One region of the Ruminococcus gauvreauii genome, then DNA from elsewhere that is predicted to be linked to it. Evidence: predicted binding sites of a transcription regulator. Region 1 holds the regulator's gene; the other holds the start of a gene.
The links. The regulator Rex, encoded in region 1, represses fermentation and respiration genes when NADH is low (regulators of the CRP and FNR family bind a similar motif). The targets are predictions, from matches to a motif close to ATTGTTAANNNNTTAACAAT.
Positions count from the first base shown of each region.

Region 2: a site for Rex is predicted at 3,580-3,599, ahead of NQ502_RS18180 (acyl-CoA dehydrogenase). Genes of this name have one in related genera too.

Region 1 covers NZ_CP102290.1:38,556-54,301, reverse strand. The annotation lists gene NQ502_RS00280 (Rqc2 family fibronectin-binding protein) at 1-222, opposite strand, end outside; gene NQ502_RS00275 (YicC/YloC family endoribonuclease) at 362-1,240, shown strand; gene NQ502_RS00270 (DUF370 domain-containing protein) at 1,254-1,529, shown strand; gene gmk (guanylate kinase) at 1,519-2,145, shown strand; gene rpoZ (DNA-directed RNA polymerase subunit omega) at 2,165-2,431, shown strand; gene rimO (30S ribosomal protein S12 methylthiotransferase RimO) at 2,518-3,855, shown strand; gene pgsA (CDP-diacylglycerol--glycerol-3-phosphate 3-phosphatidyltransferase) at 3,839-4,378, shown strand; gene NQ502_RS00245 (competence/damage-inducible protein A) at 4,395-5,654, shown strand; gene NQ502_RS00240 (hypothetical protein) at 5,687-5,962, opposite strand; gene NQ502_RS00235 (hypothetical protein) at 5,966-6,316, opposite strand; gene NQ502_RS00230 (hypothetical protein) at 6,428-6,586, shown strand; gene NQ502_RS00225 (hypothetical protein) at 6,612-6,860, opposite strand; gene NQ502_RS00220 (S8 family peptidase) at 6,931-8,628, opposite strand; gene NQ502_RS00215 (S8 family peptidase) at 8,836-9,675, shown strand; gene NQ502_RS00210 (NADP-dependent isocitrate dehydrogenase) at 9,751-10,953, shown strand; gene abc-f (ribosomal protection-like ABC-F family protein) at 11,008-12,918, opposite strand; gene NQ502_RS00200 (redox-sensing transcriptional repressor Rex) at 13,070-13,723, shown strand; gene NQ502_RS00195 (bifunctional ADP-dependent NAD(P)H-hydrate dehydratase/NAD(P)H-hydrate epimerase) at 13,795-15,309, shown strand; gene alr (alanine racemase) at 15,306-15,746, shown strand, end outside.
Region 2 covers NZ_CP102290.1:3,878,467-3,894,212, reverse strand. The annotation lists gene NQ502_RS18195 (4-hydroxyphenylacetate 3-hydroxylase family protein) at 1-304, opposite strand, end outside; gene acrA (acryloyl-CoA reductase electron transfer subunit beta) at 327-1,463, opposite strand; gene acrB (acryloyl-CoA reductase electron transfer subunit gamma) at 1,481-2,281, opposite strand; gene NQ502_RS18180 (acyl-CoA dehydrogenase) at 2,300-3,451, opposite strand; gene acrA (acryloyl-CoA reductase electron transfer subunit beta) at 3,753-4,889, opposite strand; gene acrB (acryloyl-CoA reductase electron transfer subunit gamma) at 4,907-5,707, opposite strand; gene NQ502_RS18165 (acyl-CoA dehydrogenase) at 5,724-6,863, opposite strand; gene NQ502_RS18160 (energy-coupling factor ABC transporter ATP-binding protein) at 7,075-7,899, opposite strand; gene cbiQ (cobalt ECF transporter T component CbiQ) at 7,911-8,729, opposite strand; gene NQ502_RS18150 (ATP-grasp domain-containing protein) at 8,840-10,159, opposite strand; gene NQ502_RS18145 (glutamate-cysteine ligase family protein) at 10,140-11,387, opposite strand; tRNA gene NQ502_RS18140 (tRNA-Thr) at 11,484-11,556, shown strand; gene NQ502_RS18135 (helix-turn-helix transcriptional regulator) at 11,729-12,679, opposite strand; gene NQ502_RS18130 (MATE family efflux transporter) at 12,838-14,196, shown strand; gene NQ502_RS18125 (GH25 family lysozyme) at 14,247-15,101, opposite strand; gene NQ502_RS18120 (DUF5058 family protein) at 15,472-15,746, shown strand, end outside.

The DNA of each region.
Region 1 (15,746 bases):
GTTCGGAGCGGTCAGAGGGCTCGGCTTTTTATTTTTTGTGAGATAGATCAGCGGCAGGGAAGCGTTTGCAGAAATAAACAGATGATGCTGTTCTTTATTGTTTTTAACTGTGATCAGAAGCTCATCATTTTCAGGCTGTGCGATCTTATTGATTTTTCCTCCGGTGATGGTCTGATTCAGTTCCGATGTGATGTTTGCTATTGTAATACCGTCAAATGCCATATTCTTCTCCTTTTATGAATTTATTATAGCAGAAAAAAATGATTTGACTAGGGTTTTGTAATGAATTATAATAAATTTGTATGTTTAAGTGCGAGGCACTTTTCATGCAATCATTGAAAGAAATGAGAAGAGTATTAACATGATGAAAAGTATGACAGGGTTTGGGCGTTCTGAGGTGCAGGACGAACAATACAGGTTTACGGTTGAGATGAAATCGGTTAACCATCGGTATCTGGATTTTAATTTTAAGATACCGAAGAAGTTAAGCTTGTTTGAATCCGCCGTCCGCAGCGTATTAAAGGAATATATGCAGCGCGGAAAAGTGGATGTTTTTATCACGTATGAAAACTATACTCAGAGCCGGATCTCTTTGAAATACAACAGAGATATCGCCAGACAGTATCTGGATTACCTGCAGGAGATGGAACGTGATTTTTCAATCGAAAATGATATCACGGTTTCCGGTCTGTCGCGTTATCCGGAGGTTTTTACCATGGAAGAACAGCCGGCTGATGAGGAAGAACTCTGGGGAATTCTGGAACAGGCACTCAGAAATGCCGCAAAAGCATTCTCCTCTTCCAGGGAAAAAGAGGGAGCAGATCTTAAGAACGACCTGCTTGAGAAACTGGAAGGAATGCAGGAGAAGGTTGCCGCAATCGAGGTCCGTTCCCCGGAAATCATGAAGGAATACCGCGAAAAGCTGGAAAAGAAACTCGGTGAGCTGCTGGAAGACAATCAGATCGAGGAGTCCAGAATTGCCGCGGAAGTTATACTGTTTGCAGACAAGATCTGTACAGACGAGGAAACCGTCAGACTGAAGAGTCACATTGACAACATGAGACACGTATTGTCGGACGGAGACGGCATCGGAAGAAAGCTGGATTTTATCGCACAGGAGATGAACCGGGAAGCCAATACGATCCTGTCCAAAGCAAATGATCTGGAGACTTCCAATATCGCGATAGACCTTAAGACAGAGATTGAAAAGGTGCGGGAACAGATTCAGAACATTGAATAAGTGAGGAATCATTTTGACTAGACTGATTAATATCGGATTTGGCAACGTCATCAACGCAGAGAAAATAGTCGCTGTTGTGAGCCCGGATGCGGCTCCCGTCAAACGCATGGTACAGCACGCCAAAGAGAACGGCAATATTATCGATGCAACCCAGGGACGGCGTACGAAAGCTGTAGTGATCACGGAAGAAAATTTTGTGGTCCTCTCTGCCTTGCAGGCGGAGACGATCAGCAAGCGTGTGAATACGGGACGCACAGCGGACGAAAAAGGGGATAGCTATGAACCATAAGGGAATTTTAGTGGTGGTGTCCGGATTTTCCGGCTCAGGAAAAGGAACTTTGATGAACCGTCTGATGGAAAAATACGATAATTATGCACTCTCAGTGTCGGCGACAACAAGATCTCCGAGAGCGGGAGAATGTGACGGAAGGGAATATTTTTTTAAAACGCAGGAAGAGTTTAAAGAAATGATTCAGGAGGATGCATTTATTGAATATGCCCGTTACGTAGATAATTATTATGGTACTCCAAAGAAATATGTCCAGGAGCAGCTTGATTCCGGGAGAGACGTGATCCTGGAGATTGAGATGCAGGGGGCACTGAAAGTCAAGGAAAAGATGCCGGAGACACTGCTGATCTTTGTGACGCCGCCCAGCGTACAGGAGCTGAAAAGGAGACTGCAGGGACGGGGAACGGAGTCCGGCGAGATCATCGATGCGCGCATGGCACAGGCGAAAGAGGAAGTAAAGTTTATGGAATTTTACGACCACGTACTGGTCAATGAGACAAATCAGGAGGAATCCTGTGTCGATGAGATGCATCAGGTGATTCAATGCGCACATACGAAAACTTCTCAGAACAGAGAATTTATCGAACATATCAGGGAACAATTGAAAGAGGTATAGTGAAAGGAGACTGAAAATTATGATCCATCCATCATATTCGGAATTAATGCAGGTGATCAACAAGGATATCGACGCTGATGAGGCACCGCTGGTAAACAGCCGTTATTCGATCGTCCTGGCTACCAGTAAACGGGCAAGACAGATCATCAGCGGTGCAGAACCGTTTGTCAGAGCTGGAGGCAAGAAACCGCTGTCGATTGCAGTGGAAGAGATGTATGACGGGAAAGTGAAGATTCTTCCGGAGGATTTCGAAGCAGAAGAGGGCGACGGAACAGAAGAATTTTAAGAACCGTAAGAGCAAGCTGTTACGCAGTCGCTGACTGTTGTAGCAGCTTTCTTCAAAAGATACAAAATTCTAAAAGGAGCAAAATCATGCAAATTTTATTTATCTCGCTTGGCTGTGATAAAAACCTTGTAGATTCCGAGGAGATGCTGGGGTTATTGGAGAACAGGGGATATACCGTCACAGACGATGAGACGGCTGCAGACATCATTGTTGTAAATACCTGCTGTTTCATTCACGATGCCAGGGAAGAGAGCATCCAGACGATACTGGATATGGCGAAGTACCGTACGGAAGGAAGGGCAAAGGCGCTGGTTGTGACGGGATGCCTTGCACAGCGCTATCAGGAAGAAATTCGGCAGGAGATCCCGGAAGTGGATGCCGTACTCGGAACCGCCAGCTATGATGAGATAGCGGATGCTCTGGATGAAGTGCTACGGGGGAATGCCTATACATCGTTTCAGGATATCGACCGTCTTCCTGATGTGGATGCGGGGCGTCTCATCACAACAGGCGGCGCATATGAATATCTGAAAATAGCGGAGGGTTGTGAAAAACACTGTACTTACTGTATCATACCCAGGATACGCGGAGGCTACCGGAGCGTGCCGATGGAGAAACTTCTCACACAGGCGCGGTATCTGGCGGAGGCCGGGGTTAAGGAACTGATCGTGATTGCCCAGGAGACAACGCTCTACGGCAAAGATCTTTACGGAGAAAAGTCGCTGCACCGGCTGCTGCGGGAGCTCTGCCGCATTGACGGCCTGGTTTGGATCCGTCTCATGTACTGCTACCCGGAAGAGATCTATCCTGAGCTGATCCGGACGATCAGGGAGGAACCGAAGATCTGCCATTATATGGATATTCCGATTCAGCACTGCAGCGACCAGATACTGAAACGGATGGGACGCAGAACTTCAAAGCAGGATCTGGAAAAAATTATCACAGAAATCCGGGAACAGATACCCGACATGGTGCTTCGGACCACACTGATCACCGGCTTTCCGGGAGAGACAAAGGAAGATCATGAGGAATTGAAACAGTTTGTTGCCGATATGGCATTCGACCGCCTTGGTGTCTTTACTTACTCTCCGGAAGAAGATACACCAGCCGCCTCCATGGCAGATCAGATTGCGGAGGAGGTCAAGGAGGAACGTCAGGCGGAATTGATGGAACTGCAGCAGGATGTGTCACTGGAGCTCGGTGAAGAGCGGGTCGGACAGAAACTGTTCGTGTTTATCGAAGGGAAAGTGGCGGATGAGGATGCGTATGTGGGCAGGACATATGCCGACGCACCGGGGATCGACGGATACATATTCGTCAATACACAGACGCCGCTGATGACGGGGGATTTTGTACAGGTGACCGTGACCGGGTCGCTTGAATATGATTTGATTGGAGAAATAGCCGATGAATACACCGAATAAGCTGACATTGCTTCGTGTTATTATGATACCGTTTTTTGTTGTTTTTATGCTGGTGCCGATAGCGGGACCACATACCAAATGGATTTCCCTGGCGCTCTTTATTGTCGCCAGCCTGACTGATGCACTCGATGGCTATCTGGCAAGAAGAGACAACCTGGTTACAAATTTCGGGAAGTTTATGGATCCGCTCGCTGACAAGCTTTTAGTCTGCTCGGCATTAATTTGTTTGATCGAGCTGGATAAAATACCGTCCTGGGTGGTTATCATTATTATAGCAAGAGAATTTATCATCAGCGGTTTTCGTCTGATCGCATCGGACAACGGCATCGTCATTGCGGCCAGCTACTGGGGAAAAGCAAAGACGATCTCTCAGATGGTGATGATCATTCTTTTGATCGCTGATCTGGGAAGCGTATTCGGCACACTGGAACAGATTTTTATCTATCTGTCTCTGGCTCTGACCGTTGTTTCCCTGATCGATTATCTGTTGAAAAATAGAAGCGTATTAACCATGCAGAGCTGATTTAGGAGGGATACAAATGGTTGCAGAACTGGTTACAGTCGGAACAGAAATACTGCTCGGCAATATTGTAAATACCAACGCCGCATATTTATCGGAAATGTGCGCAAAACTTGGACTTACGGTTTACTATGAAACATCGGTCGGCGATAATCCCGAGCGCATGCTGCAGACAATACAAACAGCGGTTGAACGTTCAGACATCGTGATTCTGTCAGGGGGTCTCGGACCGACGAAGGATGATATCACAAAGGATATTGCGGCGCGCGTCATGGGAAAAGAACTCGTTGAGGATCCTCATACGAGAGATCGGATCCAGCAATATTTCGATAATCTGAGCATTAAACGGCCGGAAGTGAAGATCACAGAGAACAACTGGTGCCAGGCGATGATCCCAAAAGGCGCTGTTGTGCTGGACAACGAAAACGGAACGGCTCCTGGACTTATCATAGAAGAGGGAGAAAAGACCGTAATCCTGCTGCCGGGACCGCCGAATGAGCTGAAGCCGATGTTTGAGCGCCAGGTTTATCCTTATCTGCAGGAGAAGCAGCCGGAAGTCATCGTATCACAGATGGTGAAAATCTGCGGGATCGGCGAGAGTATGGTGGAGACCATGATCGAGGACCTGATCGACGGACAGAGCAATCCAACCATTGCTCCTTATGCTAAAACAGGTGAAGTCCACCTGAGGATCACAGCAAAAGCAAAGTCAAACGGAGAGGCAAAAAAACTGATCAAACCTGTGCTGCGTGAACTGAAACTGCGGTTCGGCAAGAATATCTATGCAACGGAAGAGAAGAAGTCGCTGGAGGAGGCCGTCGTAGATTTGCTGAGAGACAAGAACATGACCCTTACCTGCGCGGAGTCCTGTACCGGCGGTGCACTGTCTGCGCGCATTGTCAACGTATCCGGTGCTTCTGATGTGTTTAAGCAGGGATTTGTCACGTATTCCAATAAAGCGAAGCGCAAATACCTCATGGTTAAGAAGTCAACGCTGAAAATGTACGGGGCAGTCAGTGAGAAGACGGCAAAGGAAATGGCAAAAGGCGGATGCTTTACAACAGGTTCCGACGTATGCGTAGGGATTACCGGAATTGCAGGGCCTGGCGGCGGAACTTCAGATAAACCGGTGGGACTGGTCTATATCGGCTGCTGTGTAGACGGACATATAACTGTCAGAGAGTATCATTTTAATGGAAACCGATCGAAAATCAGGGAACAGGCAGTTGTCTATGCGCTGACTTTGCTCCGCGACTGTATCCTGCAAAGTTATTCATAAACAGCACCATAAGAAAAAAGGGACGAAAGTCCCTATTTTTTTATGGTTTTCAGCAGTGTCAGCATTTTTTCAATCTGTGCGGCTTCTTTTTTTGATTTACCGCTTTTCAGAACCTCCACGATCATATCCATCTCTTCCGGAGAAAATGTCATACCGCTCTTTTTGGACTGCTGCATGGCCATCATTAAAAAGGGCATCATATCCTGTTTGCTTTTTCCTTCACCCTGAGAGGCCAGGGACTGAAGCATCTGTAGTTTTGCCATATCCATTGATGCGAGATTCGGGTGTTTCATCCAATCCTGATCCATATCCTATTCCTCCTCCTCCATATTCTGAAGCATCATAAACATCTGGGCAGTCTGAAACGCATTAAGCATACCATCAATGGAATCGTGCAGAGATCCGCTGGTGTACTGCTGAATATCACGCAGCATCTCTTCCGGAGAAACTGTAGTCTCTTCGGATGACATGATCGACATATCCATGTGAGGCTGATTAAACATCGACATTGTTTTTCTCAATTCCATAAATTTTGTCAAAAGAGAGAGTGTTTTTCTGCCATTTGGGGACACATAGGGAATGGCGGCTTTCATCATCTGAAGACTGTCGTCGTTGACCATCTGGTCGAGTGTTGTCATTTGCGGGGTGCTTTTTTCTTTCATGGCACAACCTTTTATTTTTTTAAATCTTATGATTTTATTATCTACTATATGACAGGTTCAGGAATTTTGACATATGATATTAGAAAATGATATGGAGGTTCAGGATTTGTCATGGACGAAAAAAAGAAAAAACTGATTGTTGAAGGGAATGCTCTTTATGAAATAGATATGGAATGCGTGGAACATAAAAAAGACAGGATGCGCGATATGAAAAATGGCGGATTCAGAAAGAAACGAAGAGATACAGAAAGAAAGGCGCCGGGGAGATAATCCCCGGCGCCTTTTGGTATGATCATTATCCGCAGATGGAGCCGCATCCGCCGCAGCAGAAGAGCAGAAGGATAATCAGCAGACAGCAGTTGTCACCGCCGAATCCGCCGCCGCAGCCACCGCCGCAGCCACAGCTGTCGCCATTGCCACAGCAGCAGAGAAGCAGGATGATCCAGATAATGGAATTACATCCGCCGCCTCCGAAACAAGAATTACCGGAATCACATCCGGAATCACATCCACATCCACAGTTTGTAGCAGCTAAATCACTCATGTAAAGTTCCTCCAAATTTTGTTTACACTCCATCATATGTAAATCGGTTCCGTGTTGCTACAAAAAAAGTTCAGGTTTCGAAAAAAGATGTAAACGAACGATAAACATTCAGTTTTCCGTAGCCCCATTCGCGGTTGGGATATACGATTCCTGGGTCCCGTACAGTACCCCGGATCAGAAAATCTCTGATTTCAGCAGAGTTGAACAGCAGAAAAGGACTGCGTTTCAGTCCCCACTCCATGACAAGTGCGGCACTTCCGGCCGTCAGGCCCGCTGCAAGGCAGGAACCGGTGCGTGTTGTCAGATTGCCGCGTGCATTCATTCCGGTCAGACCGACTCCCGGTGCGCAGAAATCAGGTTTTTGTACATCCAAAGTCGTATTTCCGCGGCCCGAATTCAGGTACAGGCTGTTGCTGTATGCGTCATACGTTCCTGTTGCAATGATATTGGACGCATCGGATGGCGCCGTAAGAGTGGTATAGGCATCCGGCTTGAGGAACACGATATCCGGTTCTGTGAATCCATAAACCGGAAGCCACATGTGAAAGGAGCCGAAGAGAACACGGGGCCCGTAGACTCTGACCCGCCAGATTCCCGGGGATGGGCGGCGAAAACGCATGAAGATAAGCTGACTGCCTGTGACAGCCTGGATCGTTTCATAGTGCACTTCGATCGTGGTGGGATCTAAAATAAAACCTGCATTTACCGTATTGTTCAGCCCAAATGGTATCCGTGAGACAACTTCACCGGTGGGGGAGACGAAGCCTACAGAGAATGCATCGGGAGAGCGCACCCATGTTTCGAGGAAAAATCCAGGGGATCCTTCAGGGACCAGAATCTCTACGGTCTCATAGGAGACGCTTTCCGGAAGTTCTCCGTAGTAGTGGTGAGCGCGTCCCGCCTCATTACCACATGCCGCCACAACAGCATTCGTGATCAGCGTGCTCGTTCCGGACAATACAACAGACAGCGGCATCCCGCCGGCATGGTCGCCCTGATTGCTTCCGAGTCCGATACATACCACCAGCGGGATCTGAAGTTCCATGGCAAGATTTCTCAGATAGGAATAAGCCATGATAATATCCGTTTCCTGGAAAACCGGGTCCGTCCCGGAGTAATAAAAGAATTCTTTCAGATAATCTTTAGCTTCCTTCAGCTTTACCATTGCAATCATGGATTCGGGCGCTGCACCGATAAAGTTTTCCTCCGGAAGTGCAGAACCCGCCGTGACACTTGCCAGAAATGTGCCATGTCCATTTGTGTCAGTGGAGGGCACGACATCAAGAGGATTATCAGCCTGAAGGGCCTGATTGATCTCTTCCCGGCGATATTCCGTGCCGTATGGGAAATGCCGGGGGGTAGCCCCGCCCTGCAGGCTCTGATCCCAGATGGCCTCGATTCTTGTATTTCCGGCAGCATCACGGAATACCCGGTTGGTATAATCAATTCCGGTATCAATGAAACCGATCAGTACCCCCGATCCTGTAAGATTCAGGTTGGTAAGATTCTGTACCTGTGTGATTCCTGAGATCTCCAGGCTGGTGGTGTCCTGCAGCATAAAAAGATTCGGAATGGTATTGTACCTTGTATACTCAAAAAGTGCTGTGTTCCTGGGAGCGGGAACATTGAGAAGAGAATATGCACTATCCATTTCAAGCAGCCTGATCTCCGGAAGGATATCAGACAGAGTCGAGAGATCAAATATGGAAGGGATAATGTAATCATAATAATCGTTGGAGACAATTGCTTCCTGTAAAGAATTTGGCATTATGTGTAGTCCTGTTTTTTTACTATCCTATGCAGGAACATATACGGTCAATCAGAAAGTTTTATCCGCGCTGCAGGAAACGGGGCAGGATGTGCCCCTGTTGAATACGTTAATATTAGTAACAGTTCAGGACGGCGGGGAAATTGGTGCAGAAAGATGCGCCGTCCTGAACAGCTGCTAATATTAAATAAGCAAGAAGGTCTATGTATGAAAGTTAATAAGTATACGGGGAAAGGCATCGGTGTAGCTGTGTTGGACACCGGAATCTTTCCCCATACTGATTTCGATAACAGAATCTTGTATTTTCAGGATTTCGTACAGAAGAAGCCGGAGCCCTATGATGATAACGGTCACGGCACACATGTGTCCGGTATTATAGCAGGAAGCGGAAGAGCCTGCGGCGGAAAATGGCACGGCATGGCTCCGGGATGTCATCTGATAGGCTTAAAAGTGCTTGACAAGGCGGGAAATGGAATGCAGCAGAATACACTGCGCGCACTCGACTGGATCAGAAGATATCATGACAGATTCCATATCCGCATTGTCAATATATCCGTCGGATCAATCACACAGAATCAGCGGCAGCACGATGAACTGATACGTTCCGTTGAGGCAATCTGGGATCTGGGAATTGTTGTTGTGGCAGCGGCAGGAAACGGCGGACCAAGACCGGGAAGCATCACGGCACCCGGAAGCAGTAAAAAAGTAATCACCGTAGGATCAAGCGATATGCTCGATGCGCATCATCTGCTTTCCGGCATAGGGCCGACAGCAGAATGTGTCTGCAAACCGGATATCGTCTGCAGGGGTCATGAGATACTGTCGTGCTCCGCAGCGCCATCCGGTACGGAGTACGTGAGAAAAAGCGGCACTTCCATGTCCACACCGTATATTTCAGGGGCGATAGCACTCGCACTGGAAAGAGATCCGCTGCTCACAAATGTGGAAGTCAAGATGATGCTGCGGGACTGTGCCAGAGATCTTGGGTTCTCACACAATCAGCAGGGGTGGGGAGAATTTGATTTTGAGAAATTTATGAACTATTGACAATTATCCGACATTTGCATACAATAGAGAGCGTGTAAAGAATTGTACAATCAGGCATGGATACAGGAGGATACTATGGAAAAAATCAAGATGACGACCCCGCTGGTGGAGATGGACGGAGATGAGATGACGCGGATTCTCTGGCAGATGATCAAGGAAGAACTGCTGCTGCCGTTCATCGATCTGAAGACAGAATATTACGATCTGGGTCTGAAACATAGAAACGATACAGATGACCAGGTGACTGTGGACTCTGCAAATGCAACGAAGAAATACGGAGTTGCAGTCAAGTGCGCCACGATCACACCCAATGCAGCAAGAATGACAGAATATGATTTAAAGGAAATGTATAAAAGCCCGAACGGAACAATCCGTGCAATGCTGGACGGGACTGTATTCCGCGCACCGATCGTTGTCAAAGGTATTGAACCCTGCGTGAAAAACTGGAAAAAACCGATTACGCTCGCAAGGCATGCATATGGGGATGTCTACAAGAATACGGAAATGATCGTACCGGGACCCGGAAAAGTAGAACTGGTATATACTGCCGAGGACGGATCCGAGACCAGAGAACTTGTTCATAATTTTGCAGGGCCGGGCATCGCTCAGGGAATGCATAACTTAGACAATTCCATCGAAAGCTTTGCAAAGAGCTGTTTCAACTACGCCCTGGACATCAAACAGGATCTCTGGTTTGCGACGAAAGACACGATTTCCAAGAAATACGATCATACGTTCAAAGACATTTTCCAGGAGATCTACGATCGTGAATATAAGGAGAAATTCGAAGCAGCAGGCATTGAGTATTTCTACACACTGATCGACGATGCCGTTGCACGCGTGATGAAAGCAGAAGGCGGATTTATCTGGGCGTGCAAGAATTACGATGGTGATGTGATGAGTGATATGGTATCCTCCGCCTTCGGTTCGCTTGCCATGATGACATCTGTCCTCGTCTCACCTCACGGATATTTTGAATATGAGGCGGCGCACGGAACCGTTCAGCGCCATTACTACAAACATTTAAACGGAGAAGAAACCTCAACAAACTCTGTGGCAACGATCTTTGCATGGACCGGTGCTCTCAGAAAGAGAGGGGAGATGGATGGCATTTCTGAACTGTGCGGGTTTGCGGACAGACTGGAAAAGGCCACACTCACAACGATCGAAAATGGTAAGATGACAAAAGATCTTGCCCTTATCACATCCATACAGGATCCGACGGTGCTCAACAGCAGAGATTTTATACTGGAGATCCGCAAAGAGCTTGAAAAGTAAACAGCAATTGCAGGAGGCGGCTGATTTGATATCAACCGCCCCTTTTTTCACGATTTATTCCGCAAGCATTTCCCACTGTTCATACAGATCCTCCAGCCTGAGTGAAATGTCCGCCTGCTCTGATGACAGTTCGATGCACTTCGCAGGATCCGTTGCCACGTCCGGCAAAATAAGTTTCTCATCAATTTCACTGCTGCGTTTTTCCAGAGCAGTAATTTCCGATTCCACTCTCTTCAGTTCATTTTCACGTTTCCGCCTGCGGGCCTGTTCTTCTTTCTGCTGCTGCCAGGAGACCTTTGTCTCAGACGTTTCCGCCGGTGTTTCTTCCGTTGATTTGCCCGCTGTACAGCGAAGGGTGAGTTCGTCCTTTTTCTCAAGATAATAATCGTAATTTCCGATATAATTGACGAACGTTTCGTTTACGAGATCCAGAATGCGTGTCGCCGTCTGATTGATAAAATAACGGTCGTGTGACACATACAATACGGTTCCGGTATACTGGTTCAGCGCCTGCTCGAGAATTTCCTTTGATGTGATGTCCAGGTGGTTTGTAGGCTCATCCAGAATCAGGAAATTCGCATTGGACAGCATCAGTTTTGCGAGCGAGACACGGCCCCGCTCCCCGCCGCTTAAGGTCTTGATCTGCTGAAAGACGTCGTCTCCGGTAAATAAAAATGCAGCGAGCACGTTGCGTATCCGCGTCCCGGTCAGGTCAGGAAATGCATCGGAGATTTCCTGAAATATGGTCTTTTCCATGTCAAGCACATGATGTTCCTGGTCGTAGTAACCGATATGAACGTTGCTTCCCAGCGTGAAGCGCCCGGCATCCGGTTCCACCAGCTGATTTAATATTTTCAGGATCGTGGTTTTTCCGGTGCCGTTTGCACCGATGACCGCTATCCGTTCACCGCGTTTGACTTCGAAAGAAAGGTCATGGAACAGGCGCAGGCCGGGATACGATTTGGATAGCGATTCGACGGACAGCACGTCGTTTCCGCTTTGAATGCACGGTTCCAGGATCAGACGCATCTCATCGTTGACCTCCCGGGGTTTTTCCAGCACTTCTATTTTTTCCAGCATTTTCTCCCGGCTCTCCGCACGCTTGACGGATTTTTCGCGGTTGAAAGATTTCAGTTTGGCGATCACTTCCTCCTGGTGACGTATTTCCTGCTGCTGGTTCAGATACGCTTTGATTTTTGCCTCACGCACCTGTGTACGCTTTTTTGCGTAATCAGAATAATTGCCGGTATACGTTGTCAGGACGGATTGTTCCAGTTCGAAGACCTTTGTCACAATGCGGTCAATAAAATAGCGGTCATGTGAGACGATCAGGACCGCTCCGGGATAATGCTGCAAAAATGATTCCAGCCATGCAATGGAGTCAATGTCGAGATGATTCGTAGGTTCATCCAGCAGAAGCACGTCGGGTTTCTGCAACAGCAGTTTCCCGAGTGCGACACGCGTCTTCTGACCGCCGGACAGCGTACTTATGGTTTTGGAAAAGTCTTCATCCTCGAAACCGAGACCTTTCAGCACACCTGTAACCTCACTTCTGCAGGCATAACCATTTTCAAGTTCGAAGGCCTCGCAAACCCGGTGATAGCTCTCCATCAGGCGCTCAAGCTCCTGCCCCTCAAGGGTCTTCATGGCTGATTCCATCTGCCGCATGGTTTCCTCCATCTGAAGAACGGGGCGTTTGATTTCCAGTACTTCATCGTAAATGGAAGCGCTGCTGTTCATATCCTGATGCTGTGCGAGATATCCCAGCGTCTTGTTTTTTGCCAGGATCACCTCGCCGCCGTCTTTTGAAATTTCACCTGCAATGATCTTCAGCATGGTGGATTTTCCGGTACCGTTTGCACCGACGAGAGCAGTTTTCTCATGATCTTCAATGTGAAAGGAAGCGTCATGTAAAATAACGTTTGTTCCAAAAGATTTTTCTATATTATGGCATGATAATATCATTCGTAATTGTATCTCCTTATCTTAAAATCTGCTGACTCCAACATCATTATATGAAAAGTATGAAAAAAATACAAGAAAAACAGCGTTCTGTTTGACAAACTTATAACAAAAAGATATAATAAAATGAGGTTTAAGACAGGAGGATCTGGTTGTGGACGGAAAGGGAATTTCCAAAGCGGTCATCACGAGGTTACCAAGATATTACCGTTATCTGGGCGAACTGCTGGAGAATGGTGTGGAACGCATCTCGTCCAACGATTTGAGTAAACAGATGAAGGTAACAGCTTCGCAGATTCGTCAGGATCTGAACAACTTCGGCGGTTTTGGCCAACAGGGATATGGTTATAATGTGAGGTTTCTCTATAATGAGATTGGCAGAATTTTGGGACTCGACCACGTACATTCCATGATTATCATCGGTGCCGGTCATTTGGGCCAGGCTCTTGCCAATTACGTAAAATTTGAGAAGCGGGGTTTTAAGATTATCGGCATTTTTGATATCAATCCGAATCTGAAGGGAAGCATGGTACGCGGGATCGGCATACAGATGCTGGATGAACTTCCTAAGTTTCTGGAGGAATACACAGTAGAGATCGCAACACTCACGATTCCGAAAGACAGTGCACGGGAGGTCGCAGAACTTCTGGTTGCCAATGGCATCAAAGCGATCTGGAATTTTGCACATATCGATTTGAATCTGGTCCTCCCTTCAGATATTATCGTAGAAAATGTACATCTGTCAGAAAGCCTGATGAGGCTTTCCTATAACCTGACACATGCGGAAAATAAGCAGAAAAAAATGTAGAGGATGTTGTACCTGCGGATGCGAGAAGGCGGATCGGGTACAACATTATTTTGCTTTTTGGGAGGAGTATGATGAGACGTGTTGTAACCACACAGCAGATGAAAGAAGCAGATGAATACACGATCAGAAAGATGGGAATACCGTCACTGGTTCTTATGGAGCGGGCGGCGCTTGCCTGTGTCGATGTGCTGAAACGGGAATTTCCGCTGGAACGTGTTTTGGTACTGTGCGGAACCGGAAATAACGGCGGTGACGGGATCGCCATCGGACGCATCCTGCATCTGGCGGGGTATGACGTGACTATATGCCTGACAGGAAATGACGCGCATCGCAGCGAAGAAAATAAAACACAGAAAGAAATTGCAGAAAATTATGGTACAACCTTTGTAAACAACCCGGACCCGGCTGAATATACTACTATAGTAGATTCCGTTTTCGGAATCGGTTTGTCGCGGGAGCTTTCTTCCCAGTACTGCGAGCTGTTTCAAAAAGTCAACTCGTCGCGTGCAAAAGTGCTGGCTGTGGATATCCCGTCCGGCATACATGGAAATACTGCAGAAATACTGGGGGAAGCCGTGCGTGCGGATGTGACGGTGACCTTTGCATTTGCAAAACCGGGCCTTTTGATGTATCCAGGAGCGGATTTTATCGGCAGGCTGGAAGTCTGTGATATCGGAATCTATGAAGCAGATAATGTTGTCTGTCAGCCGGATATCCGCCAGCTGGATGAAAGGGAACGCGCATGGATAAAACGCCGCAATCCCGGCGGAAACAAAGGCACCTTTGGAAAGATCCTGCTGATCGCGGGATCGGTAAACATGTGCGGAGCATCTTATCTCAGCGGAATGGCCGGGTTTTTGACGGGAGCCGGAATGGTCAAGATCCATACGGTCCGGGAAAACCGTGTGATACTGCAGCAGCAGTTTCCCGAGGCTATGCTGTCCGTATATGATGATACCGACCCGAACCTGTCAGGGCTGGAAGAGGCGATTGGCTGGGCGGATGTGATTGGAATCGGTCCCGGTCTCGGAACCTCACGGACAGCGGAAGAACTTCTGGACCGTGTGCTTGCCGTCTGTCAGGTTCCGCTCGTTATCGATGCAGACGGGCTGAATCTGCTGTCAAGAGATACGGACAGGCTCAGGGAACTGAAATGTCCCTGCATCGTAACGCCTCATCTGGGGGAAATGGGCAGGCTGACCGGAATGGATGTTTCCAGTATCCAGAAGGACCGTCTGAAGACGGCAGCTGAGTTTGCCGGAAATTATCATGTGGTATGCGTACAGAAAGATGCGCGGACGGTCATCGCCGATCCCGAAGGCATGATATTCATCAATACAACGGGGAACAGCGGAATGGCAACAGCCGGAAGCGGAGATGTCCTGACGGGAGTGATCCTGGGACTTTTGGGGACCGGCATGCCGGCGAGGGAGGCGGCAGCCCTCGGGGTCTGGCTGCACGGCTGTGCGGGGGATGCAGCAGCCCGGAAGGTGGGAGAAGCTTCGGTCATGGCCGGTAAGCTTCTGGAAGAGATTCCGGGCTGTATAAGAAATGACAGTAACGATACGGAAGAAGGGAAAGTATGAAATCAGTCAGCAGAATCGCTGCCAGGATTGACCTGGATGCGATAGAAGAGAACTTCAGGCAGATGAGGGCAAATATCGAAGAAGGGACCAGGATGGTGGCTGTCATCAAGGCGGACGGTTACGGCCACGGTGCTGTGAGGATCGCCAGGCTTGTGGAACATTACGATTATCTCTGGGGATTTGCAGTTGCGACAACGGAAGAAGCTGTCCAGCTGCGTGAACACGGGATCAGGAAGCCGGTTATGATCCTGGGATTTGTGTTTGAAGAAGATTATGGGACGGTTGTGAGGTATGACCTGAGACCAACCGTCTTTACGCTCTCCATGGCAAAGGCGCTTTCAGATGCCGGTGGAGAAGAGAAGAAAAAGGTCCATGTACACATAGCACTGGATACGGGAATGAGCCGCATCGGCTTTTCTGATACGGAGGAGAGTGTC
Region 2 (15,746 bases), 310 kb from region 1:
ATCTCTGGAAACAGGATCCGGTCTTCTGACCCAACAGACGTAACATTTTAACTTTTTTCACAAGATCTTCCGTACTCTGATGAAGATGAGTAAAGCGGTTGACCTTCTGACCGTTCAGTGAAGAAGTAGCAGTCATCAAATCCTCATACTCCGGCTGGTTTGCCAGCTCATAAGTCATCCCGATCGAATTCAGGGACGGGCGGATGATGGGATTGTCAACCGGATTTTCCACTAATTCTCCAAACATGTATACTTTCAGGTTCAATTTTCTTAAACTCTCAAAGTATTCTTCCCGAGTCATCATTAGGCATTACCTCCAAATTGTATTATTTCGCAGCTTTCGCAGCTTTGATCGCTTCCACCAGCATCGGGGCTACCTTGAACAGGTCTCCCGTGATTCCGTAATCCGCAATCTCAAAGATCGGCGCTGACGCATTTTTGTTGACTGCGATGATGCACTCTGATTCCTGCATTCCCGCTTTGTGCTGGATCGCTCCCGAAATTCCAAGTGCCACGTAGATCTTCGGATGTACTGTCTTTCCTGTCTGGCCTACCTGATGGTCCGCTGTCAGCCAACCGCTGTCGATCGCCGCACGGGATCCTCCCACTACGCCGCCGAGTGCATCTGCCAGATCGTGTGCGATCTTGATTCCCTCTTCTACGTTGGAAGAAATACCACGGCCTACGGATACCACATACTCTGCTCCTACCAGGTCTACCAGCTTCTTCGCTGCCTTCACTACCTCTACAACCTCTGTCTGCATATCTGCTTCTGACAGCTCTACGTTTGCTTTTACTACTTCTACTGCATTCGCCTTCGCTTCGTCAAATGCACCTTTCTTCAGCACGCCTGGCCTTACTGTTGCCATCGACGGACGGAATCTCGGGCAGATGATCGTCGCCATCAGGTTTCCTCCGAATGCCGGACGCGTCATCTTCAGGTCTTTCGCTACATCATGAGGCTGTCCCAGCACTCTTGCTGTATTCGTCTTTGTGATTCTGTCTTCCGGCAGTACCGAATTGTTTCTCAAAAACTCCTGATAGTTTGCTACGTCTACATCCAGATGCGTACAGTCTGCACACAGTCCCGTGTGGAGTCGTGCTGCACAGCGCGGTCCCAGGTCACGGCCGATGTTCGATGCACCGATCAGGAAAATCTCCGGTTTCTCTTCTGCGATAATATCACAGATTACTTTTGTATATCCGTCTGTCGTGTATACCCCAAGCAGCTGATGATCTGCTACGATCACTTTGTCCGCTCCGTATCCACCCAGCTCTTTTGCAAGGCCCTCTACGTTGTCTCCAAGAAGAAGCCCTACCAGTTTTACTCCAAGTTCATCCGCCAGACGACGTCCTTCGGACAGAAGCTCGAAGTCAGTCGGCATCAGTTTTCCTTCTCTCTGCTCGCAGAATACCCATACGTCCTTAAAAGCAGATACATTACTACTATCGAAATTTTGCATGTCCTCTTTCTCCTCTCTTAGATCATATGTTTCTCAGCGAGCATTCCTGCCAGTTTATCACATGTTTCCTGGTCTGCGCCCTCAAGCATCTGACCTGCCCCCTTCTGCGGCGGTGTGAAGGATGTCAGGATGTTTGTCGGAGAACCTGCAAGCCCGATGTTATTCACATCGATGAGCGGGCTGTCTTTCAGTGTGTTGTAATCAAACACTTCCATCGGCTTCTCATATGCTTCATAGATTCCGCCAATGCTCATGTAACGCGGCTCGTTCAGCTCTTTGATGCATGTGATCATACATGGAGTCTGTACTTTGATCGTCATATATCCGTCTTCCAGTGCACGCTGTACGGTCAGTGTGTCCCCGTCCTTACAGATATCCTGTGCGTATGTTACCTGCGGCAGATTCAGTTTCTCTGCGATCTGCGGGCCTACCTGTGCGGTATCTCCGTCGATTGCCTGGCGTCCGCAGAATACGATGTCGTCTTTCTCAAGACCGATATGTTCGATCGCTGCTGCGATGATCTGGGATGTTGCGTATGTATCGGATCCGCCGAACTCACGTGCGGAGATCAGTACTCCTCTGTCTGCTCCGCGGGCCATGATCTCACGCAGCATTCCTTCTGCCGGCGGCGGGCCCATTGTCACTGCGATCACTTCGCAGCCTGTCTCGTCTTTTAACTTCAGCGCTGCCTCAACAGCGTTCAGGTCGTCAGGGTTTGTGATTGTCTCCATGGAAGCCCGGTTCAGTGTTCCGTCTGGATTCACTGCGAGTTTGCCGGAGGTATCTGGTACCTGTTTTACACAAACAATTATTTTCATGATTATCTTTCCTCCTGTTTATTTGATTACGTTTTTAGCGATTACCATTCTCTGAACTTCTGATGTTCCCTCATAGATCTCTGTGATCTTAGCGTCTCTCATCATACGCTCAACCGGGTATTCTTTAATATATCCGTAACCACCATGGAGCTGAACAACTTTCGTTGTGACGGCCATAGCTGTCTCTGCAGCAAATAATTTAGCCATCGCAGATTCTTTTCCATAAGAAATTTTCTGTCCCTGGGAACTTAAATATTTTCTGCTCGCAGCGTCATATACCAGCCAGCGTGCTGCACAGATACGTGCTTCCATATCGGCAATCTGGAACTGTGTATTCTGGAATTTAGAAAGCGGTTTGCCGAACTGAACTCTCTGCTGTACGTAGGATACGAGTTCATCCTGTGCGCCCTGTGCAATACCGAGAGCCTGAGCGGCAATACCGATACGTCCGCCGTCCAGTGTAGCCATGGCAACGCCGTAGCCTTTTCCTTCTGCGCCGAGCAGGTTCTCCTTCGGAACGATACAGTCTTCGAAAACAATCTCTGTTGTAGAAGAAGCACGGATGCCCATCTTGTCTTCCACCTGTCCGCGGGAGAATCCAGGGTAAGAAGACTCAACGATAAATGCAGAGATGCCTCTTGTTCCCTTGGAAGGGTCTGTCATCGCAAATACAACAAAGATATCCGCAACACCACCGTTTGTGATAAAGATTTTGTTGCCGTTCAGTACATAATGATCTCCGTCAAGAACAGCTGTTGTCTGCTGCGCTGCCGCATCTGTACCTGCCTCCGGCTCTGTCAGACAGAACGCACCGATCGTGCCGCTTGTCATCTGAGTCAGATATTTTTTCTTCTGCTCCTCTGTGCCGAACTTCAGAATCGGCCAGCATGCAAGTGAGTTATGAGCTGCAACGATTACAGCCGTTGCTGCACACTTCTTAGCGAGCTCTTCCACTGCCATCGCATAGGCAACATCGTCAGCTCCTGCTCCGCCGTATTCTTTAGGCATGTTCATTCCCATAACGCCATAACGGAAAAGTTTCTGTACATTTTCCATTGGGAATTTTTCTGTGACATCAATTTCTGCAGCAATAGGTTTCACTTCGTTTTCAGCGAATTCTGCAACCATTTTTCTGACAAGTTCTTGTTCCTTTGTTAGTTGAAAGTTCACAGTCATTATCTCCTTTTACTTTATGTTTTTTTGGGGGTTACACCTCAGCCTTATAACTTCCCGTCAAGTTTTCCGGTTCACAGCCCAGCTTTCCCCGGGTAAAACTTCTCATAAAAATATTATAGCTGTTTGTTAATAAAAAATCAATATTTTTGTAGGTATTTCACATGAAGTTTTTCTTTTTCATGAAAATTTTCCTGAGAATACCAAAAAACAGCAATGCTGTCCGTCTCCTGCCTAATGAAAAAGACCCAGACTGCCCTTCCGTTTATGTCTGGACGCTGAGCCTTCTTTCATAATCTTATTTCGCAGCTTTCGCAGCTTTGATCGCTTCCACCAGCATCGGGGCTACCTTGAACAGGTCTCCCGTGATTCCGTAATCCGCAATCTCAAAGATCGGCGCTGACGCATTTTTGTTGACTGCGATGATGCACTCTGATTCCTGCATTCCCGCTTTGTGCTGGATCGCTCCCGAAATTCCAAGTGCCACGTAGATCTTCGGATGTACTGTCTTTCCTGTCTGGCCTACCTGATGGTCCGCTGTCAGCCAACCGCTGTCGATCGCCGCACGGGATCCTCCCACTACGCCGCCGAGTGCATCTGCCAGATCGTGTGCGATCTTGATTCCCTCTTCTACGTTGGAAGAAATACCACGGCCTACGGATACCACATACTCTGCTCCTACCAGGTCTACCAGCTTCTTCGCTGCCTTCACTACCTCTACAACCTCTGTCTGCATATCTGCTTCTGACAGCTCTACGTTTGCTTTTACTACTTCTACTGCATTCGCCTTCGCTTCGTCAAATGCACCTTTCTTCAGCACGCCTGGCCTTACTGTTGCCATCGACGGACGGAATCTCGGGCAGATGATCGTCGCCATCAGGTTTCCTCCGAATGCCGGACGCGTCATCTTCAGGTCTTTCGCTACATCATGAGGCTGTCCCAGCACTCTTGCTGTATTCGTCTTTGTGATTCTGTCTTCCGGCAGTACCGAATTGTTTCTCAAAAACTCCTGATAGTTTGCTACGTCTACATCCAGATGCGTACAGTCTGCACACAGTCCCGTGTGGAGTCGTGCTGCACAGCGCGGTCCCAGGTCACGGCCGATGTTCGATGCACCGATCAGGAAAATCTCCGGTTTCTCTTCTGCGATAATATCACAGATTACTTTTGTATATCCGTCTGTCGTGTATACCCCAAGCAGCTGATGATCTGCTACGATCACTTTGTCCGCTCCGTATCCACCCAGCTCTTTTGCAAGGCCCTCTACGTTGTCTCCAAGAAGAAGCCCTACCAGTTTTACTCCAAGTTCATCCGCCAGACGACGTCCTTCGGACAGAAGCTCGAAGTCAGTCGGCATCAGTTTTCCTTCTCTCTGCTCGCAGAATACCCATACGTCCTTAAAAGCAGATACATTACTACTATCGAAATTTTGCATGTCCTCTTTCTCCTCTCTTAGATCATATGTTTCTCAGCGAGCATTCCTGCCAGTTTATCACATGTTTCCTGGTCTGCGCCCTCAAGCATCTGACCTGCCCCCTTCTGCGGCGGTGTGAAGGATGTCAGGATGTTTGTCGGAGAACCTGCAAGCCCGATGTTATTCACATCGATGAGCGGGCTGTCTTTCAGTGTGTTGTAATCAAACACTTCCATCGGCTTCTCATATGCTTCATAGATTCCGCCAATGCTCATGTAACGCGGCTCGTTCAGCTCTTTGATGCATGTGATCATACATGGAGTCTGTACTTTGATCGTCATATATCCGTCTTCCAGTGCACGCTGTACGGTCAGTGTGTCCCCGTCCTTACAGATATCCTGTGCGTATGTTACCTGCGGCAGATTCAGTTTCTCTGCGATCTGCGGGCCTACCTGTGCGGTATCTCCGTCGATTGCCTGGCGTCCGCAGAATACGATGTCGTCTTTCTCAAGACCGATATGTTCGATCGCTGCTGCGATGATCTGGGATGTTGCGTATGTATCGGATCCGCCGAACTCACGTGCGGAGATCAGTACTCCTCTGTCTGCTCCGCGGGCCATGATCTCACGCAGCATTCCTTCTGCCGGCGGCGGGCCCATTGTCACTGCGATCACTTCGCAGCCTGTCTCGTCTTTTAACTTCAGCGCTGCCTCAACAGCGTTCAGGTCGTCAGGGTTTGTGATTGTCTCCATGGAAGCCCGGTTCAGTGTTCCGTCTGGATTCACTGCGAGTTTGCCGGAGGTATCTGGTACCTGTTTTACACAAACAATTATTTTCATGACTCGTATCTCCTCCTTAATTCAGAATATTTCCGGAAATTACGACACGCTGGATCTCAGATGTTCCTTCATAGATCTCTGTGATCTTGGCATCACGCATCATACGTTCAAGCGGATAATCGTTGGTGTAACCATATCCACCACACATCTGAAGTGCTTTTGTAGCTGTCTTGTTAGCCAGCTCAGAGCAGAACAGTTTCGCCGTAGCAGCTTCCAGAGTAAAACGTTTCTGTGTGCTTTTAGCGATCGCCGCCTTGTAGGTGAGCAGCCTGCCTGCTTCAATGCCAACATGCATATCAGCAAATACAAACTGGGAATTCTGGAATTTGGAGATCGGTCTGCCAAACTGAACACGAACTTTCGCAAAATCCATAGCCTCTTTGTAAGCACCTTCTGCGATACCGAGAGCCTGAGCGGCAATACCGATACGTCCGCCGTCCAGTGTAGCCATAGCGATACCGAATCCTTTGCCTTCCACGCCGAGCAGGTTCTCCTTCGGAACGATACAATCCTGGAAAATGATCTCGGATGTCGGTGAGCCGTGAAGGCCCATCTTAACTTCGTGTTTGCCTACTAAAAATCCCGGGAAATCTTTCTCAACGATAAATGCAGAGATGCCTTTTGTTCCCTTGGAACGATCCGTCATGGCAAATACAATGAAGATGTCTGCTACATAACCGTTTGTAATAAAGATTTTAGAACCATTTAATATGTAATGATCTCCGTCGAGAACAGCAGTCGTCGTTCCCTTGGATGCGTCGGAACCGGCATCTGCCTCTGTCAGACAGAAAGCACCGACCTTACGTTCTTTTGTCAGCATCGGAAGATATTTTTTCTTCTGCTCTTCTGTACCATAGCTGATGATAGGACCGCAGCACAATCCGTTATGTGTCGCCACAATATCGCCTGTAGATGCACATGCTTTGGAAAGTTCTTCAATTGCAATAGCTCCGGACAGGTCATCAGCACCTGCTCCGCCGTACTCTTTCGGTACGATCATACCCATAATTCCATAGCGGAAAAGGTCGTCGATAGTCTTTGCGGGATACTGACTCGTTCTGTCAGTTTCAGCAGCGATGGGAGCAACCTCAGTCTCTGTGAATTCGCGGACCATCTTACGAACAAGTTCCTGTTCACGGGATAACTTGAATTCCATATTTCTACCTCCTTGAAATGTGATGGATAATTCCTATTTGATAGGAAGGATCACTCTGAATAGTTGATATTGTCTATATTTTCTGTATCAATAAAGTGATTATGTTCCATCGGTTAGCATTCATGTTGATTTTACTATAAATGTTTACTATTTGCAATAACAAAAAACACGGCATTCGCAAAAAGGGCAGCATTCGCAAAAAAGGCTGTTATTATGCCAGTATTTGCTTTAATTCCTCCGGTGTTTTGGGGTATTTTTTCTCATCCGGCAGATGACCGGAAGTGACCAGTCCCTCATATACCTCCAGCATCATCGGACGTTTCAGATTGGCCCTCTTCACCACGCTGTCATCCAGGAAAACCTCCAGCGGCGTACCGTCTGCAATAATCTCGCCGTCGCAGAAAACCACTGCGCGTTCCGCCCAGCGGTAAGCAAAATCCACATCATGCGTGGAGATCAGCATCGTCTTTCCCTCTTTCTGCAGTTTGTCCAGCACTTCTTCCAGCATCTGGGCATTCATCGGATCCAGCGCTGCGGTGGGTTCATCGAAAATTATGATCTCAGATTTCATTGCAATAATATCCGCAATGCTCACCCTCTTTTTTTCCCCTCCGCTTAAGTAGTGAGGGGGTCTGTCCTTAAAGTCTGTGATATTCATATATTCAAGGGCCTCTTCCACCCTCTGTTTCACTTCATCTCTGGGCAGCCGCAGATTCATGGGACCAAAAGAAACCTCCGCCATTACGGTAGAGGCAATAATCTGGTTATCTGCGTCCTGAAACACGATTCCTATGTTTTTTCGCAGCTCACTTAGGTTTTTCTTTGTGATTTTTGTGTTGCGGAAATAGATTTCTCCCGCCTCCGCCTGCAGGACACCGTTAACATTCAGAAAAAACGTGGATTTCCCGGCTCCATTGGAACCGATGACGGCGATGCGTTCTCCCTGATAGATATTGATATCGATCCCCCGAAGCGCTTCCTTTTCCTCTGCATATGCAAAATGCAGATCTTTCACTTTAACGATTGGTTCTCTCATGTACGTCTCCTTTACCTTGTCAGCAGCCAGATGCACACCAGCAGTCCGATAAAAACTCCCGCCGCCAGTATCTGCATCTTTCCGACAGGCTTTTCCTCTTCCCAGAAGAGCAGCTCTCCTGTATAACCCCGGGACTCCAGCGCATCATAATAGGCGTTTGCCTTTTTCAGTGATACAATAAAAAGATTACTTGCAATATTTCCAAACGACTTGAGTGATGTTCGAAAATCATCATATCCAAGCCTGGACTGCGCCGAATTCTTCATCTTCCGCTGCACCTCTGTCAGAATAAAAATAAAACGATAGATCATATTCATCAGCTCTATGATCAGTTTCGGCACGTGTGCCTTGCGCAGTACCGAAATAATCTCATTTGACGGTGTCGACAGCGTCATCATGAACATCGCCGATATCGCGCCGAATGCCTTCAGCATGATCTCTGCAGTCTTCATCAGACTCTCATCCGATGTATAGATACAAAACAGATTCAAATCCAGACAGTACTGTCCGGTCGGGTGCAGAGAAACTCCCAGTGCTATTGCTAAGCTTCCAAAAATCATGAACATGACAGGGATCATCATAAACGAGAGATAATCGTGGAGGCTCACACCGCCTTTTATCACGGTAAGCCACCCCATGGCCAGTATCACCACTGCCGACACAAACGGATTGTCCAGTGCAACACACAGGACCAGCGTCAAAAATGCAAATGCCACCTTGAACGACGCATTCCAATGCCTGATACCGGACATGTAAGCATAATAATCAATCGAAAACCCCTCACCATGTTTATGCCCGAATTTACGGCGGTGTTTATGTATATTTGACATTATTTCCTCCAAAACCATGACTTCAGAATAAAAATCCTCTGGTAAGTATATCAGTTTTTCAAATTATAGTAAATGAAAGGGATATTCCAAAATGGAATATCCCGAAGTTCTCACTTCACGTACAGCGTCGCAACCGCCTTTTCATTATACTGTGATGAAATGATTCCGCCGTCGGAAAGACGCGAATAGATTCCGGAAAATACACCATCATACACAAAAAGACCCGACATATTCGTATACGGTTTGAACTGTGCATCCGCATCCACCAGATAAATATTATCTGTCCGGTACGGCGGACAATATTCCTGATAAATATAATCTTTACCCGTATGGCGCAAAACGATGTCCTTCCACTCTTCCTGTGTATAATCAATCCCTGCAAACACCCCTCGGGACGCGTAGGAATCAAGCGGTTTGATGATCCATCTGTCTTTTGTGCCCAATACGGTTTCAAGTGTTTCTGCCCGATCGTCCAGGAGCTCCGTAGCCGGAACGTGTTCCATGACAAATTCCTGTTCTTCCGGCGTCAGAAATGACATCGTCTCCCGCTCCCTGATGATCTTAAACAGCCATTTGTTGTGGATGATCTGCGTGCAGAAAGAGCCGATCAGGCAGACGTCCTGATGCTTCACAGCCTCGATAAAATCCTGAACCTCATCGTAATGCTCCATGACGTCTGTTGTAACAGCCCTCCTGTAGATCACATCGATCGGGTGTCCTGACGGAGAATACAGTACGCCGTTTTGATAGTTAAGTTTTGTGATCTCACAGATTTCCGTCTCATAACCGGCCTTCTGAAACCTGCGTGCAAACTCCTCAAATTCGGTAATGGAGCAGTGCTCCAGAAAATCCACGATCGCAATGTACGGGTGTTCTTTCTTTTTCTCATAACTGTTATAAATATTTATAAAAGTTTCAACCCAGCTATCAAACAGTTCAAACGTTTTAAAACAGTATTTCTGTTTCATCCGCTGATGTGCCGGATTAAGAGCAACCGCCGTGTTTAACACATAGTCTTCATTCATCGCGCTCGTCCCGTCTGTATTGATCTCACAAAATTGGAACGTGCCATCATTTTCATTATAAAAGATGTCAAATCGCGCAATGGGAAGCACCGACTGATAAAGATTGGGTATGAGGATCAGCTGCTCCAGTTTATCTGAAAAAGGAAACAGCTTCCGATATTCAGCGTTTGCCAGGTATTCCCTGATCACTTTTTCGAATATTCGGTATGTTGTTGCCACAATTGTGCGATATTGTTCTATCACGTCTGCAGTAAAGATTTTTGGTATATGCAGCGTATGCACGCACCTGCCGTGATACGCAACGGAGGAATGTTCAAGATAGTCCTTGACTTTAAGCGCTGCCTCCCGGTTTTCTTCAAAATGATTTTCTATTTCCTGTCTGTATTCATTTAATATTGTTTTCATAATATTCTCTCGCCAACGTTTTCTTATGATATAGTATTTCTTCCAACGGCAGCAGGGAAAGCTGCTCTGATTCCATAAGCTGATTCTTTGCCGCTTCAATTAAATAACTCAGAAGCTTTGCCGCTTCATAGCCGTATACGTCTCCGTCAAATCCGTCCTGCATCAGATTATGCTGTGCTTTTAAAATTTCCTGCTCCGATGCAGTGAACTTTTCATTGACCTCTTTTACCAGCTCTTTATTGTAAAAAATACCTTTCAAAAGAACGGTGTAAGCAAGCACGCATTTGATCGGCATGCTGTCAGCATATCGTATTTCCAGATAGTGTTTCAGACGTACATCCTGAAAATTCATGGATAAGATGTGCTCAATGTCATGCCGGCTGAGCCGTTCCCCGCCCCAGACCTCCGCCGTACTCTTATGCCCCGTATACATGGGCGCATCCTGACCCTCAACGAAGACAGGAGGCATATCCAGCAGAAAATCTGCATACCTGGCAAACCCGAAGTCTTCATCAAAAAGTCCTCTGGGTATCCCCGTACGTGCAGGGTCTACATGATCCCAGATATAACTCCGGGCCATATACCCTTCATAGATTTCCCCCTCCATGATCGGCGTGTTGTCCGTCAGAAGTTTCAGAAGCGGCATCAGAATATATGCAGCTCTGATCTTCTGTACAAAATCCTGTTCGCTGCAGTAATCGATCGATACCTGCGTTGCTGCGGTCCCACGCATCATATTGATTCCGCATGTGCCTGTCTCCATGAAATAGCGATCCATAAATTCATATCTTGTCTTAGGGATCAGCGGCATATCCCGCACCTTAGATTTCGGATGGTAGCCAAGCGTCAGCATTTCGTATCCGCATTCTCGCAGTATCGGGTGAATCTGCTCCAGAAACATTCTGTAGATCCGATAGATAAGTGTAATATTCTCTCTGGGATTGATACTGATCTCCAGCTGGCCTGCCGGTTCCAGACTGATGGAATAGTCCTCGTTATAAATTCCGATCAGAAATCCTTCCGGCTCATAACGCCATGGGAAATACCCGGACATCCGCTCCAGAATATATGCGATCCCTTTCTCTTCCTGGTAAGTCACGCTCTCGCCGGTCTCTGATTTCACAATCAGATGTTCCAGCTCTACCCCCAGTTTTTCGATACAATTGCGTTTGCTTCCGTTCTCAAAATATTTAATCAGCAAATCTTTATTTTCTTTTCGTATCTCCAAATCTTTTTACCTCGTAAAATTTTTTTAAAAAATTGATAAATTATGGTTGCATTTTTCTCAAAATACGGTATAATACTCATTGTGTCAACCACACACGCTGGAATAGCTCAGTCGGTAGAGCACTTCACTCGTAATGAAGGGGTCGAGGGTTCAAGTCCCTTTTCCAGCTTGTCTTTAAAACTGCTTCAAACCATATAGGTTTGGAGCTTTTTCTTTTGTCGTTTTATGACTGCTAACAAAACTACATTTGATTCTACCTCATTATATCCTCTAATACAAGGCAATATTGAAAATTCCTGTCAGCAGATCAGCAAAGTCAAGTTTATCAGTGATTTAACAAGCTACCTGCCCTTTATGTATTCTCTCGGAGAATCATGGTAGTACTTCCGAAAAGCCTTGTAAAAATTGCTGCTATTGCTATACCCCAATACCGAGCAAATTTCCTCTACCGGCAAAGTTGTCTCTTTCAAAAGAATGACCGCGCGTTCCATGCGCAGTTCCAACAAAATTTCAGAAAAGGACTTCCCAACTTCCCGGTGCAACAAGGTTGAAACATAATTCGGGTGATACGAAAAACGCTTTGCAATTTCTTTGAGCGTTACGGTATCAACGTGTTCCCCGATATACTGTACGATCTTATCCGAAGGGCTTTCGTTTGCAGGTTCCCGATTTGCATGGGCATACTGACGTGCGATCTGAACGAGAAATGATAATGTAAGCGACTTCAAGACAACCTGTGTGTCCTCCCGCCTGTTGGCATACTCTACCACCATCATCTCCAGAAGCGCCCGTATGTTGCAGTCGTCCTCGATTTTGTAATGGATATATTCATCAGAAAATTGATTGGTGGACGGGTCAAGCAGAAAATGAAACAGCTTTGTATTTGCAGAAATCATTGGCAAAAATGCCCGACAAAACGTGTCTTTTTGAATCAGTACGCCCATAATCGTTGTTTCCTTGTCGTCATGGACACAAAGAGCGTGACCGGCAAAGGGCTGGCCTGCATACAGTTCTCCCTCCCGAATCGTAATACGGTTATCGTACTTAAAGCTGATCGAATCGTATTCGCCCTCATAGGTGTAATTGAAATAAAAATAATCGTGCCGGTGAAACAACTCCTGCCGCCCGCCGCTCTGATGGACGACCACCATAATTTCATCTTCCGGCGCACCGGGCCAATAAAACATTTTTTCCTCTTGATTTTCACCGGGGCAATTATGATACGTCCAGTCCAACACCCCAAATTCTTCCCGCAATCTCTCGACCGCTGCACATAAAATCTCTTGTCCCACCTTGCCACTCCTTTACTTAAAAGCCCCCCGATTCTTATTTTTATTATACCTCGTTACATGATAAAATGCCACAGTACATATTAAGATTTGGCGCTGTTTCTTTGGCCGCGATCTTCTATACTAAAGATCGTTATGAAAAACAGACGGGAGGCTATTCGATGGAGGAAAAAGAGTTAGGCGGTGGGAAAACAATCTTTTATAAAAAGCTGTTTTCCCTTGTTCTGCCAATCGCATTTCAACAATTTATGCTGGCGGCGGTAAGTGCTTCGGACGCTCTCATGCTCGGATTTGTCAATCAGGATTCCCTGTCGGCGGTATCGCTGGCCGGGCAGGTCACCTTTGTGTTCAACCTGTTTATGGGCGGGTTGACAATGGGAACAAGCATTTTGGCCGCACAATACTACGGGAAGGGTGACGTAACCGCTATTGAGAAAATATTTGCATATGTCACAAGGGTTTCCTTTTTGATTTCGGCGGTGTTCTTTTTAGCGTCCCTTTTCATGCCCGATCAGTTAATGCGGATTTTTACAAGCGAGCCGCAACTTATAACAGGAGGCAGCGTTTATCTTCGTATTGTTGCAGCGTCCTATCTTTTTACCGGTATATCGCAAATTTTCCTTTGTATCTTGAAAAATACAGGGTATGCCATGAAAAGCATGGTGATTGGGTCAAGCGCCGTTGTTATCAATATTTTCCTAAATGCCGCGCTGATTTTCGGGCTGCTCTTTTTCCCAAAAATGGGGATTGCGGGCGCTGCCCTTGCCACCTCTATTTCAAAGCTCATTGAAATGCTGTGGGCCTATGTGGAATCTCTGCGGAAAAACCGGATCAGGCTGCGGATCAAGTATTGTTTTGCAGCAGACCGGCTTTTAGTTCGGGACTACTGGAAATATACAGTACCCATGATGGGGGATTATCTGGTGTGGGGGTGTGGCTTCACCATGTACTCTGTTATCATGGGACACTTGGGCAGCGACGCTGTGGCCGCCAATTCGATTGCGAATATCGTAAAGAATCTGATCGTTAGCTTTTGTACAGGCCTTGCCAATGGCGGCGGTATTATCGTGGGCAACGAGTTGGGCATGGGAAATTTGAAACAAGCAAAGCAGTACGGCGGTCTGCTCTGGAAAATGGCGGTCATCGGGGGTGTGGCGTCCTGCCTGCTCCTGCTCGCGTTGTCACCTCTGATCTTGAACGTTACGGTTTTAAGCTCCCAGGCGACCGAATACCTGATGTGGATGTTACTATTCTGTGCCTGCTATATGGTTGCTAAGGCAATTAACATGACGACGATAGCCGGAATTTTCCCCGCTGGCGGCGATTCTAAGTTTGGCTTGATTTGCGACGCGATCACCATGTGGATTTTTGCTGTTCCAGCCGGTTTCCTTGCAGCGTTTTATTGGAATCTCCCCGTCGTCGTTGTATTCCTGATTATCAACTTAGATGAAGTTGTCAAGCTGCCCGCCGCCATTATCCATTATCGGAAATACGGTTGGCTAAAGAATATTACAAGATAACTACTGTTTTTGAACTACTGTTGTCGCCCGCAAAAAGGTTTTGCTGAAGATTACAAAGCGATCAGATCAGCCCATGTTTTTTCACCGCAGATTCCGTCTACCGGACCTGCTGCGCCTTCTCTCTCCTTCTGGTATCTGCGGCATGCTTCCTGACATCCGCTGCCGTAACTCCGGTCCAAGTCACCCTGATAGTAACCGCGCGCCTTCATGATCTCCTGAAACAACAGCACATCATTTCCCCCGCTCCCGTACTGCAGCGTACCAACACCAAACATATAAACCGCCTCACTTTCCTGATTCTCACCTTTAAAATAACTGTTCAGATCCACCCATGAAATATCTCTGTCCACATGACCTGATATTCCCGGCACCTTTCCTTTGCTTGTATACTGCCAGATAATTCCGGCGCCCGGCTTCAGGGAGTAATTCGGAGTCCCGTTATCCGCTGCCGGATACCTCGCCAGCCAGAGCGGATATGCTTTCAGGGACTTTGGCAGGACGTTTTTATACCAGTCAGTATTACAATAGATTCCGCACGGATAACCGGCAGCCTGCACCGTATCCAGAAAAGTCATTGCGATCTCCTCCAGTTTTTTTGAGCCAAGCTGCCTCTGTTTTTCCCATTCCAGATCCAGCCATACCCCGCAGGAGATTTTTTTGTCCCTGATAAGCTCCAGTGTTTTCTCCGCCTCGGCGGCGGCTGCTGATTTCGACAGGGCGTAGGAAAATTTATATACACCTATGGAAATTCCCGCATTGCTGCATTGTCTGTAATTCTCTTTAAAAGCGGTATCTTCTTTATTGTTTTTATCAGTCACTCTGATAATAGCGAATTCGATTCCGGCTTCTCTGATTTTTCTGCCGTTTACGTTGCCCTGATAGGCGCTGATATCGATACCATTCATACTAAGCCTCCTTGATTAAGTCTTACAGAGAGGAAAGCCCCTCTAACTTAACTATATGAATCCTGCAGGGATTCTGCTCAAAATCCTGACTTTTTCATATTTGTCAACACATGTCCTCCAAAAAATGATATATTGTAAGAAAACCGTTACTATTCACAGCTGATATGGATATATAGGCAGACTCGTCATGCTTGCATGTAAGAGGATGACTGTACATCCATATCAAGCCTGCGAAGCAGGAACTCCACCCACATAAGCAGTCTTAGCTCCGTAAGGAGTGAGACTGGAGCCTCAAAGAGGCGACGAATGCGCATGTGGGTGGTGGGCTGTGAATAGTAACAGAAAACCAATGAAATTCAGGAGGAAAACCATGCGATTTGATGCAAACAGCGGCTTTTTATATCTGATTGCGTTTCTTGTAATCTTATTCGTGCTCGCCCAGTCCGTCTTTTTTCTGGTAACGGCATACCGGAGAGGAAAAGAAATCAATATGGATGTAAAAAAACTGCGGAAAACCATTTTGTCAACTGCAATTTTTACCATTGCTCCGGCGGTATCCATCTTACTAGGTGTCGTAACACTCTCAAAATTCCTCGGAATCCCCCTTCCCTGGATCCGCATGAGCGTGATCGGCGCGATCACGTA